Regions from separate parts of the Rhodoplanes sp. SY1 genome, predicted to be linked through region 1. Evidence: riboswitches for the same ligand, from Rfam matches in the RefSeq annotation. Region 1 holds a riboswitch; each other region holds the start of a gene.

Evidence for each region. Region 1 has a riboswitch for thiamine pyrophosphate ahead of thiC (phosphomethylpyrimidine synthase ThiC). Riboswitches for the same ligand answer to the same signal wherever they lie in the genome.
Region 2: another riboswitch for thiamine pyrophosphate. It lies ahead of thiO (glycine oxidase ThiO); the one in region 1 lies ahead of thiC (phosphomethylpyrimidine synthase ThiC).
Region 3: another riboswitch for thiamine pyrophosphate. It lies ahead of thiM (hydroxyethylthiazole kinase); the one in region 1 lies ahead of thiC (phosphomethylpyrimidine synthase ThiC).

Annotation. Positions count from the first base shown of each region.
Region 1 is NZ_JBEOMB010000125.1:38,566-41,833, forward strand. It holds gene thiC (phosphomethylpyrimidine synthase ThiC) at 1-1,816, opposite strand, end outside; TPP riboswitch at 1,861-2,029, opposite strand; gene ABTU92_RS24650 (EAL domain-containing protein) at 2,058-3,268, opposite strand, start outside.
Region 2 is NZ_JBEOMB010000052.1:28,133-31,400, forward strand. It holds gene thiS (sulfur carrier protein ThiS) at 1-75, opposite strand, end outside; gene thiO (glycine oxidase ThiO) at 99-1,217, opposite strand; TPP riboswitch at 1,269-1,367, opposite strand; gene ABTU92_RS14740 (MFS transporter) at 1,459-2,685, opposite strand; gene ABTU92_RS14745 (glutathionylspermidine synthase family protein) at 2,753-3,268, opposite strand, start outside.
Region 3 is NZ_JBEOMB010000005.1:118,412-121,679, reverse strand. It holds gene ABTU92_RS01770 (c-type cytochrome) at 1-253, shown strand, start outside; gene ABTU92_RS01765 (DMT family transporter) at 482-1,423, shown strand; gene ABTU92_RS01760 (Lrp/AsnC ligand binding domain-containing protein) at 1,436-1,672, opposite strand; TPP riboswitch at 1,824-1,956, shown strand; gene thiM (hydroxyethylthiazole kinase) at 1,945-2,778, shown strand; gene thiE (thiamine phosphate synthase) at 2,779-3,268, shown strand, end outside.

The DNA of each region.
Region 1 (3,268 bases):
CGGCGTCGGCCTGCGCCGTGTCGACCGGATAGAGCGCCGCCTTCTCGTTGTCGCCCAGCCCGGCCGCGTAGTCGCGGACGTCCTGGGTGATCTTCATCGAGCAGAACTTCGGCCCGCACATCGAGCAGAAATGCGCGACCTTGTGGGCCTCCTTGGGCAGCGTCTCGTCGTGGAAGTCGCGCGCCGTGTCGGGATCGAGGCCGAGATTGAACTGATCCTCCCAGCGGAACTCGAAGCGGGCGCGCGACAGCGCGTCGTCGCGGATCTGCGCGGCCGGATGACCCTTCGCCAGATCGGCGGCATGCGCCGCGATCTTGTAGGTGATCACGCCGGTCTTCACGTCGTCGCGGTCGGGCAGACCGAGGTGCTCCTTCGGCGTCACGTAGCAGAGCATGGCGCAGCCGAACCAGCCGATCATCGCGGCGCCGATGCCCGACGTGATATGGTCGTAGCCCGGCGCGATGTCGGTCGTGAGCGGGCCGAGCGTGTAGAACGGCGCCTCGCCGCACTCCTTCAGCTGCTTGTCCATGTTGATCTTGATCTTGTGCATCGGCACGTGGCCGGGGCCCTCGATCATCACCTGGCAGCCCTTCGCCCAGGCGATCTTGGTCAGCTCGCCGAGCGTCTCCAGCTCGGCGAACTGGGCGCGGTCGTTGGCGTCGGCGATCGAGCCGGGCCGCAGGCCGTCGCCGAGCGAGAACGACACGTCGTAGCGCCGCATGATCTCGCAGATCTCCTCGAACCGCTCGTAGAGGAACGACTCGCGGTGATGCGCGAGGCACCACTTCGCCATGATGGATCCACCGCGTGACACGATGCCGGTGACGCGGCTGGCGGTGAGCGGCACGTAGGCGAGGCGCACGCCGGCGTGGATGGTGAAGTAGTCGACGCCCTGCTCGCACTGCTCGATCAGCGTGTCCTTGTAGACCTCCCAGTCGAGCTTGACCGGATCACCGTCGACCTTCTCGAGCGCCTGATAGATCGGCACGGTGCCGATCGGCACCGGCGAATTGCGGATGATCCACTCGCGCGTGTTGTGGATGTTGCGGCCGGTGGAGAGGTCCATCACGGTGTCGGCGCCCCAGCGGATCGCCCACACCATCTTGTCGATCTCCTCCTCGACCGACGAGGTCACGGCGGAGTTGCCGATGTTCGCGTTGATCTTGGTGAGGAAGTTGCGGCCGATGATCATCGGCTCGAGCTCGGCGTGATTGACGTTGGCCGGGATGATCGCGCGGCCCCGGGCAATTTCGCTTCTCACGAACTCCGGCGTCACGAAGGCCGGCACCGACGCGCCGAAGCTCTCGCCGTCGGCGAGCGCGCTCTCGGCGCGGTCCAGCATCTGCTTGCGCCCGAGATTCTCGCGCTCGGCGACGTAGATCATCTCCTTGGTGATCACGCCGGCTTTTGCCCACTCGTATTGGGTGACGGGCTTGCCGTCGAGCGCTCTCAGAGGGGCATGCACGGTCGGGAAGGCGCGGGCGAGATGCGCGCCCGTGACGTTGCCGTTGTCGACCGGCTTGATCGGACGGCCCTGATAGGTCTCGGTGCCGCCGCGCGCGCTCACCCAGGCGGTGCGATGGCGCGGCAGGCCCTTCTCCACGTCGATGGTCGTGGTCGGGTCCGTGTAGGGGCCGGAGGCGTCGTAGACCGGCACGGGCGGCTCGCCGGCGGCGTCCGACAGCACGATCTCGCGCACCGGCACCTTCAGGTCCGGCGCGGCGTCGGGCGTCGTGTAGGCCTTCCGCGAGCCGGCGATCGGCCCGGTCGTGACGGTCGGAACGGTGAGCGCGTCTCTGGGGGTGTGCTTGTTCATTCGGAGCCTCCCGTGAATGGGTGTCCCGGAAACAGCATGCGTCGGTATGGGAATGGTCCCTGTCCCTTCGCCGGCATGACCCGGATCAGGTTCAAAGGGTTTCCGTGGTGCCTGGCGGCCCGTCGGAACCGGAGCGATCGAGCTTCGGAGGAACGACGGTGCTGCGCGGCCGACGGTGTCTCAGCTCCTTCCGGAGCACCCCTCGGAACGAAATCTCAATTTACGGGAGATCGGGGACCTGTCAATGCGACGGTCCGACGACACGCCGGCCCGGCATCGAACCACCGGCGCGGCCGTCGGCGCTGCGGCGGCGGATCACGGGGGCGGCCGTCGCGCGCGGCGCCGCGAGGGGCTGGTCGAGCACGAGGTCGCCGGCGGCGCCCGGCCGGCCGAACAGCCAGCCCTGGGCCTCGCGACAGCCGGCGGCGCGCAGGAGCTCGAGCTGCTCGACGGTCTCGACGCCCTCCGCCGTCGTGCCCATGTCCAGCGCCTTGGCGAGGTTCACGACCGTGCAGACGATCGCGGCGCAGTCGGAGCGAGTCGGCAGGTCGGCGACGAACGACTTGTCGATCTTGATCTTGCTGAACGGGAAGAGCTGCAGGTAGCTCAGCGACGAGTAGCCGGTGCCGAAGTCGTCGAGCACGATGTGGACGCCGAGCGCGGCGAGGTCGTGCAGCACGGCGAGGCCGCCGTGGTCCTTCTGCAGCAGCACCGACTCGGTGATCTCGAGCTCGAGCCGGGCCGCCGGCAGGCCGCTGCAGGCGAGCGCGTCGCGCACCGCCTCGACCAGGTTGCCGGAGCGGAACTGCACGGCCGAGAGGTTGACGGCGAGGCGCACGTCGTCGGGCCAGTCCGCGGCGATGCGGCAGGCCGTGTCGAGGATCCACTCGCCGAGCGGGATGATCAGGCCGATCTCCTCGGCGACGGGGATGAACTTGTCGGGCGGGATCAGGCCGTGGTCGGGATGGCGCCAGCGCACCAGCGCCTCGACGGCGCAGGGCCGGCAGGTGGCGATGTCGACGATCGGCTGGAAGTGGATCTCGAACTCCTTGCGCACCAGCGCCTCGCGCAGCTCGAACTCGAACTCGCGCTGAAGTTGAGCGTCGGCGTCCATGGCCGGCTCGAAGAAGCGGTAGCAGCCGCGGCCGTCGCCCTTGGCGCGGTAGAGCGCGAGGTCGGCGTTGCGCAGGATCTGGCTCGGCTCGGTGCCGTCGTCGGGCGCGATGGCGACGCCGATCGAGATGCCGATGACGATCCGCTTGCCCTCGATCTCGTAGGGCGCTCGCAGGTCGTCGAGCAGCCGCGCGGCCCGCGCAGCCGCCTCGTCGCGCGGCTCGTCGTGGCAGTGCTGGATGATGGCGAACTCGTCGCCGCCGATGCGTCCGAGCGTATCGTCCGGTGCGGCGGTGCGGCGCAGGCGCTCGGCCACCGCCTCGAGCAGCGCGTCGCCGC
Region 2 (3,268 bases), on a different contig from region 1:
GGTGCCGTTCACCGTGATGGTGTCGCTCGAACTGGTCTCTTCGGCGCCCTTGGACGCCGTTGCCGTATCGGCCATGTCTCTGATCCTCGTTGCCCTGGTCAGGCCGCGGCTTTCGCCGCAAACCGCTCCATGCCGAACGCGGCGATGGCCGGATCGGTCCCCTCGCCGGCCACCAGCCGGGCGACGGCGTCGGCCGTCACGGGCGCCAGCAGGATGCCGTTGCGGTGGTGGCCGGTGGCATAGACGAGCCCCGGCACCTCGGAGGCTCCGAGGATCGGCGCGTCGTCGCGGCTGCCCGGCCGGTGGCCGACGACCGTGTCGACGATCGGCAGCTCCTCGATCGCCGGCAGCACGCGCCACGCGGCTTCCAGCAGAGCGAAGATGCCGCCGGCCGTGATCGCGGTGTCGAAGCCCTTCTCCTCGACCGTGGCGCCGAGGATCAGATGGCCGTCGCGGCGCGGCACCAGATAGCAGCCCGGTGCCCACAGGACGTGAGTCAGCAACGGCGCGGCCGCGTCCATCGTCAGGACGATCACCTGCCCCTTGATCGGCCGCACCGGCGGGCGGGCGGCGGGGGGCACGCCCTCGATGCCGCGCGACCAGGCGCCGGCGGCCAGCACCACGGTGCCGGCGGCGACGCGGCTGCCGTCGGAAAGCTCAACGCCGGTGGCGCGGCCGCTCTCGACGACGATGCGGGAGACCGCCGTGTGCGGGCGCAACGTCACGCCGGCGTGCTCGGCGGCGCGGATCAGCGCCGTGGTGAGCGACCGGGTCGCGACCTGATGGTCCTCCGGGCTGAACACGGCGCCCGTGATCCCCGCCGCGAGATGCGGCTCGCGCCGGCGAACCTCCGCCGGCGTCAGCCAGTCGAGCGTCAGGCCGAGGCCTGTCTGGAACGCGTGATGATGGAGGAGACGCGCGCGCTCGTCGGCGGTCGGCGCCACCACCAGGGTGCCTTCGGTGCGCAGCTCGACGTCGATGCCGGTCGCCTCCAGAAGCTCGGTCGCGAAGCCGGGCCACAGGCGTTGTGCGTGGCGACCGAGCCGGACCAGCTCCTCCTCGCCGGGCTCCGCCTCGGCGCAGGCGGCCAGCATGCCGCCGGCGACCCAGCTCGCCGCGGCGCCGAGGGCGCCCTTGTCGAGCACCGTGACGGCGAGCCCGCGCTGCGCCAGTCGCCACGCGATGCCCAGGCCGCAGACGCCGGCCCCGATGATCACGACATCGGGGGCGCGCGTCGGCGCAGTCGTTGATTCAAAATACGGACGTGATTGCGCTACCATCGGCGGCTCCCTTCGCTGGCATGACCCAGACAGGTTCGTTGGGTGTGATCTCAGCCGCGCACCGGCGCGGCACCCCAGGCCGTGAGGGAATGATGGACGATCCGGGCCGCTGCCGCAAGAGCGGAGCGGCGATGCGCGATCGCGATGGGTCGCGACGCGACGTGAGGACGTGTCGCGGTCAGCTGTCGCGTGTGCCGGCCGGCACCGGCTTCGTCGGTCGTCGCAGGAATGCGGAACACATCAGTCCGGTGCCGAGCAGCACCAGGCCGGCGAGCGTGCTGGTGGCGGACACGCCGAGATGGTCGAAGCCGGTGCGGTAGACGACCGGTCCGAGTGCCTGGCCGAGGAAGAACGAACAGCCGTGCATCGCGACCGCGGTGCCGCGCGCCGACGGCGCGAGCTCGGTCACGTAGATCTGGATGACGCCGTGCAGCGAGTAGAAGCCGAGCCCGATCACCATGAAGATCACGAACTCGACCGGCCAGACGAAGCCGAGCGTCACCACGGCGAGGCCGATCGCCATCAACGCACCGCCGCCGCGCATCAGGCCGCGCTCGCCGAGCCGGCGCAGCAGCACCGAGATCAGCCCGGAATACAGGAACCCGCCCACCGCGAAGCCGGCGATCACCACGCCGGCGATCGCGGCGCGCCCTTCGCCGCGCTCGGCGAGCAGGGCCGCGACGAACGGAAACAGCCCGTGCAGGAACGTGCCTTCCAGGAACACGGCGAAGAAGCAGATCTTCGCCAGCGGGTTCCTGAACACGGCGCGATAGCCGCGCACGATGGTGCTCATCTGGAAGCGGGTGCGGACATCGATCGCCATCCCGCGAAAGCCGACCTGCACGGCGACGAGAGCGACGACCGCGATCGCAGCGACGAGCGCGAAGACGCCGCGCCAGCCGACCGTGTCGGCGATCAGCCCGGCGAGTGGCGAGCCGAGCACGTTGCCGGCCATCGCGGCGGCGAGCAGCCGGCTGAACGCGACCTGACGCTTGGCGACCGGCACCAGATCGCCCCCGATCGCCAGCGCGATCGGGAAGATGCCGCCCGACACCATGCCGACCAGCACGCGCGAGCCGAACAGCGTCGAGAAATCGGGCGCGAAGGCGCCGAGAAAACCCGCGAAGATGCTGAGCACCAGACAGAGCTTCAGCACCAGGACCTTGCCGACCGTGTCGCCGAGGCTGCCGAGCACCGGCTGGGCGAGCGCGTAGGGCAGCGCATAGGCGGTGGAGAGCAGCGCGACGGTGCGCACGTCCATCTGCAGGCCGGTGGCGATCTGCGGGATCACCGGGTCGATGGCGCGCATGAACAGGCTGGTCGAGAACAGCGCCAGCGCGACCACCGCCAGCACCCGTCCGGTCCCCGGCGGGTCGGCGCTGTCGTCGCTGGCGGGAGAGCTCATGCGCGGTGTTGTACAGCACCCCGACGCCGCGACAAGATCGCGGCGCGCCGGCATGCCCGCACCGCCGTCAGGGCAGGATCGCGTGCGGCAGGAAGCGCGACGTGTTCTTGGTGATCGGCGAGGCGTCCTCGCGGATCGACAGGCCGCAGGCCTCGCCGTTCACGATCCACGAGCCGAGCACCGGATAGCCGCCCGCGGTGCGCGGCAGCGTGGCGACGGCCTGGCGCACGAAGCCCTCCGCGCCGTAGGGCCCGCTGTCGGAGTCGAGCACCTCGCCGCCCACCACCATGGCGACATTGGCCCCCTCGCGCGAGTAGAGCGGCTTTCTCACGTAGGACTCGCCGAGACGGCCCGCCTCCGGGTCGTCCTCGAAATAGGCCGGCAGCAGGTTCGGATGGTTCGGCGCCATCGACCACAGGAGCGGCAGGATGCCCTTCGACGACAGGATCGCCTTCCAGGGCGGCTCGATCCAGCGCGTCGACGCGCCCGGCATGGAGCGTCCGAACGGCTCGCGGAACATCCACTCCCAGGGATACAGCTTGAAGGCGAGCGCGATCGGCCGGTCCTGCTCGTCGACGAAGTC
Region 3 (3,268 bases), on a different contig from region 1:
CGGCGGCCCCGACCCGGAAGGGCGGGGGTGGGTTCCCAACATCACTGGCAAGGGGCTGGCGAGCTGGTCGGCCGGCGACATCGCCTACATGCTGGAGACCGGCGACCTGCCGGACGGCGATTCGGTCGGCGGAACGATGGCCGCGGTGGTGCGCAACACCGCGAAGCTCTCGGCCGCGGACCGCGCCGCCATGGCCGAGTACCTGAAGTCGCTGCCGCCCGTCGACGGCCCGCCGCGGCCGGAGCGGAAGTAGGTTTCGCGCGACGCGATAGTCATTCCGGGGCGGCGCGCAGCGCCGAACCCGGAATCCAGCCAAGAATGTCGAGTTCGCTGCTGGATTCCGGGTTCGCGCCTTCGGCGCGCCCCGGAATGACGCGCGTCGGCCCCGCACGGCCGCATCCCGCCAAGAGTGGTTTTCGGAACCCGAGGACCGTGCGACAAGGGGCGCCCGCGTCGCGTCGCCATCCTGCCCCCGCCCGTCATGAGCCTGCACGCCGCCATCCTGGTCAAGATCGTCTCGGTCCTGCTGTTCGCGGTGATGTCGGCGCTGGCCCGCTATCTCGGCGAGGCCGGGATTCCGCTCGGCCAGGTGGTGTTCTTCCGCAGCCTGTTCGCCCTCCTCCTGATCGTCGTCATCTACGCGGCCCGGCACGAGCTGTCCGCGGCGGTGCGCACCAGCCGGCTGCTCGGCCATGTCGGCCGCGGCAGCATCGGCGTGGCCGGCATGTTCCTCAACTTCGCCGCGCTGGCGCGCCTGCCGCTGGTCGACGCGACCGCGATCACGTTCGCGGCGCCGCTGATCACGGTGGCGCTCGCCGCGGTCGTGCTCTCCGAGCGGGTGCGGGCCTATCGCTGGACCGCGGTCGGTGTGGGCTTCGTCGGCGTCATGGTGATGCTGTGGCCGTATCTCGGGCTCGGGCGGCTCGTCACGGCGGCGTCGACGGCGGCGACGGTCGGGGCGATGTGCGCGCTCGCCTCGGCCTTCTCCAACGCCTTCGCCGTGATCCAGACGCGACGCCTGACCGACAGCGAGACGACCTCGTCGATCGTCTTCTACTTCTCGCTGATCTGCACGATCGCGGGCGCCATCGTGCTGCCCTTCGTCTGGATCACGCCGACGCTGCCACAGCTCGTCGCGCTGATCGGCGTCGGGCTTCTGGGCGGCGCCTCGCATCTCCTGCTCACCGAGAGCTACCGCTACGCGCCCGCCTCGGTGATGGCGCCGTTCGACTATCTGGCGCTGCTCTTCGCCTTCCTGATCGGCTGGGTGGTGTTCGGCGAGATCCCGACCGGCTGGGCCTATGCGGGCGCCGGCATCGTGGTGCTGTCGGGCCTGTTCGTGATCTGGCGCGAGCGCCGCCTCGCCGCCCGGCGCCGCAAGGCGACGAAGCCCGACGAGCCGACGAAGCCCGACCCGGCGTGAGCCCGGCGCGGCTCAGAACGCCTTGAACGTGATGATCGTCTTGGTGTCGACGATGCCCGAGATCGTCTGCACCTTCTCGTTGACGAAATGGCCGATGTCGGTGCCCTGATCGACATAGAACTTCACCAGCAGGTCGTAGTCGCCGGCCGTGGAGTAGATCTCCGAGGCGATCTCGGCGTCGGCGAGCTGGTTGGCGACCTGGTACGACTTGCCGAGGTTGCACTTGATCTGCACGAAGAACGGAATCATCGGCTTTCCCTCGGGCCTCGCGGCACTGCGCCGCCATTCGCGCCGCGCCGTCGCGCGGTCGCCGCAATCGAGCAAAACCGGACCGGTTTGACAAGCGAGACGGGCGCCCCGGCAGCCTTGCGCAGGGCCGGGGGAGGGACTAGTTTCGCCTTTGATCTCAGCGGGGTGTCCGGCCGAATCCGCGTCCGGGCTGAGAGGCGGAGCCGGCTCCTTCGGCCGGTGTGCCAACCCGTCGAACCTGATCCGGGTCATGCCGGCGGAGGGACCTCGAGATGACGCGAGTGGGCGACGACGCCCCGATCCACGGCCGCGCCGATGCAGGCGAGGCCATCTCTCGCGAGACCATCTCTCGTGAGACCGTCGCGCGCGCCGCCGACGCGCTCGACGCGCTGCGGGCGAAGCGGCCGCGGGTCCATTGCATCACCAACACGGTCGCCCAGACCTACACGGCGAACCTGCTGCTCGCCGCCGGCGCGGTCCCGTCGATGACCATCGCGCCGGACGAGATCGCCGCCTTCGTGGCCGGCGCCGACGCGCTCGTCGTCAACATCGGCACGCTCGACGAGACCCGCCGCACTGCCATCGGCATCGCCATCGACGCCGCCACGGAGGCCGGCATCCCCTGGGTGCTCGATCCGGTCTTCGTCGACCGCTCGCCCGGCCGCGCCACCTTCGGCAAGGCCCTCCTGGCGATGCGTCCGACCGTGCTGCGGCTGAACCCGGCCGAGTTCGCCGTGCTGTCCGGCCTGCCGGCGGAGGCCGACCATCTCCCGGGCTTCGCGCGCGAAAATCAGGCGGTCGTGGCGCTCACCGGGGAGACCGACCTGGTCGCCGATGCGGCCCGGCGCGCGGCGATCGGCAACGGCCATCGCTGGATGGCGCGCATCACCGCCATGGGCTGCGCCGGGGCGGCGCTGGTCGCCGCCTTCGCAGCCGTCGACGACGACCCCTGGCACGCGACGATCGCGGCGCTGGTCGCGCTCGGTGTCGCGGCGGAGCGGGCCGCCGTCGTGTCGAGCGGCCCCGGTACGCTCGCCGTGCGGCTCCTCGACACGCTGTTCGATCTCGACCGCAAGGACCTGCTGGAGCAGGCGAAGGTGAGCTGAATGACCGTCGACGTGCGTCTCAATGCCATCCTGGATCCGGAGCGCGCCGGCGGGCGCCCGCTCGTCGATCTCGCCCGCGCCGTGGTGGCGGGGGGCGCGACGCTCCTGCAGCTGCGCGACAAGCACGGCAGCACCCGGCGCATGATCGAGGAGGCGCGGGCGCTGATCGAGGTGCTGGCGCCGCTCGGCGTGCCGCTGGTGATCAACGATCGCGTCGACGTCGCGCTCGCGGCCGGCGCCGCCGGCGTCCATGTCGGCCCCGACGACATGGCGGTCGAGGACGCGCGCGCGATCCTTGGACCGGGCGCCATCGTCGGTCACTCGATCAAGACGCTCGACCAGGCCGAGCGCGTGCCGCTCGATCTGCTCGACTACGCCGGCGTCGGCGGCGTCTATGCGACGCTGTCGAAGGACAATCCGGCGCCGCCGATGGGGCCGGAGGGGCTCGCGAAGATCCGCGCCGTGCTGCGCCGGCGGGCGCCGCTGATGC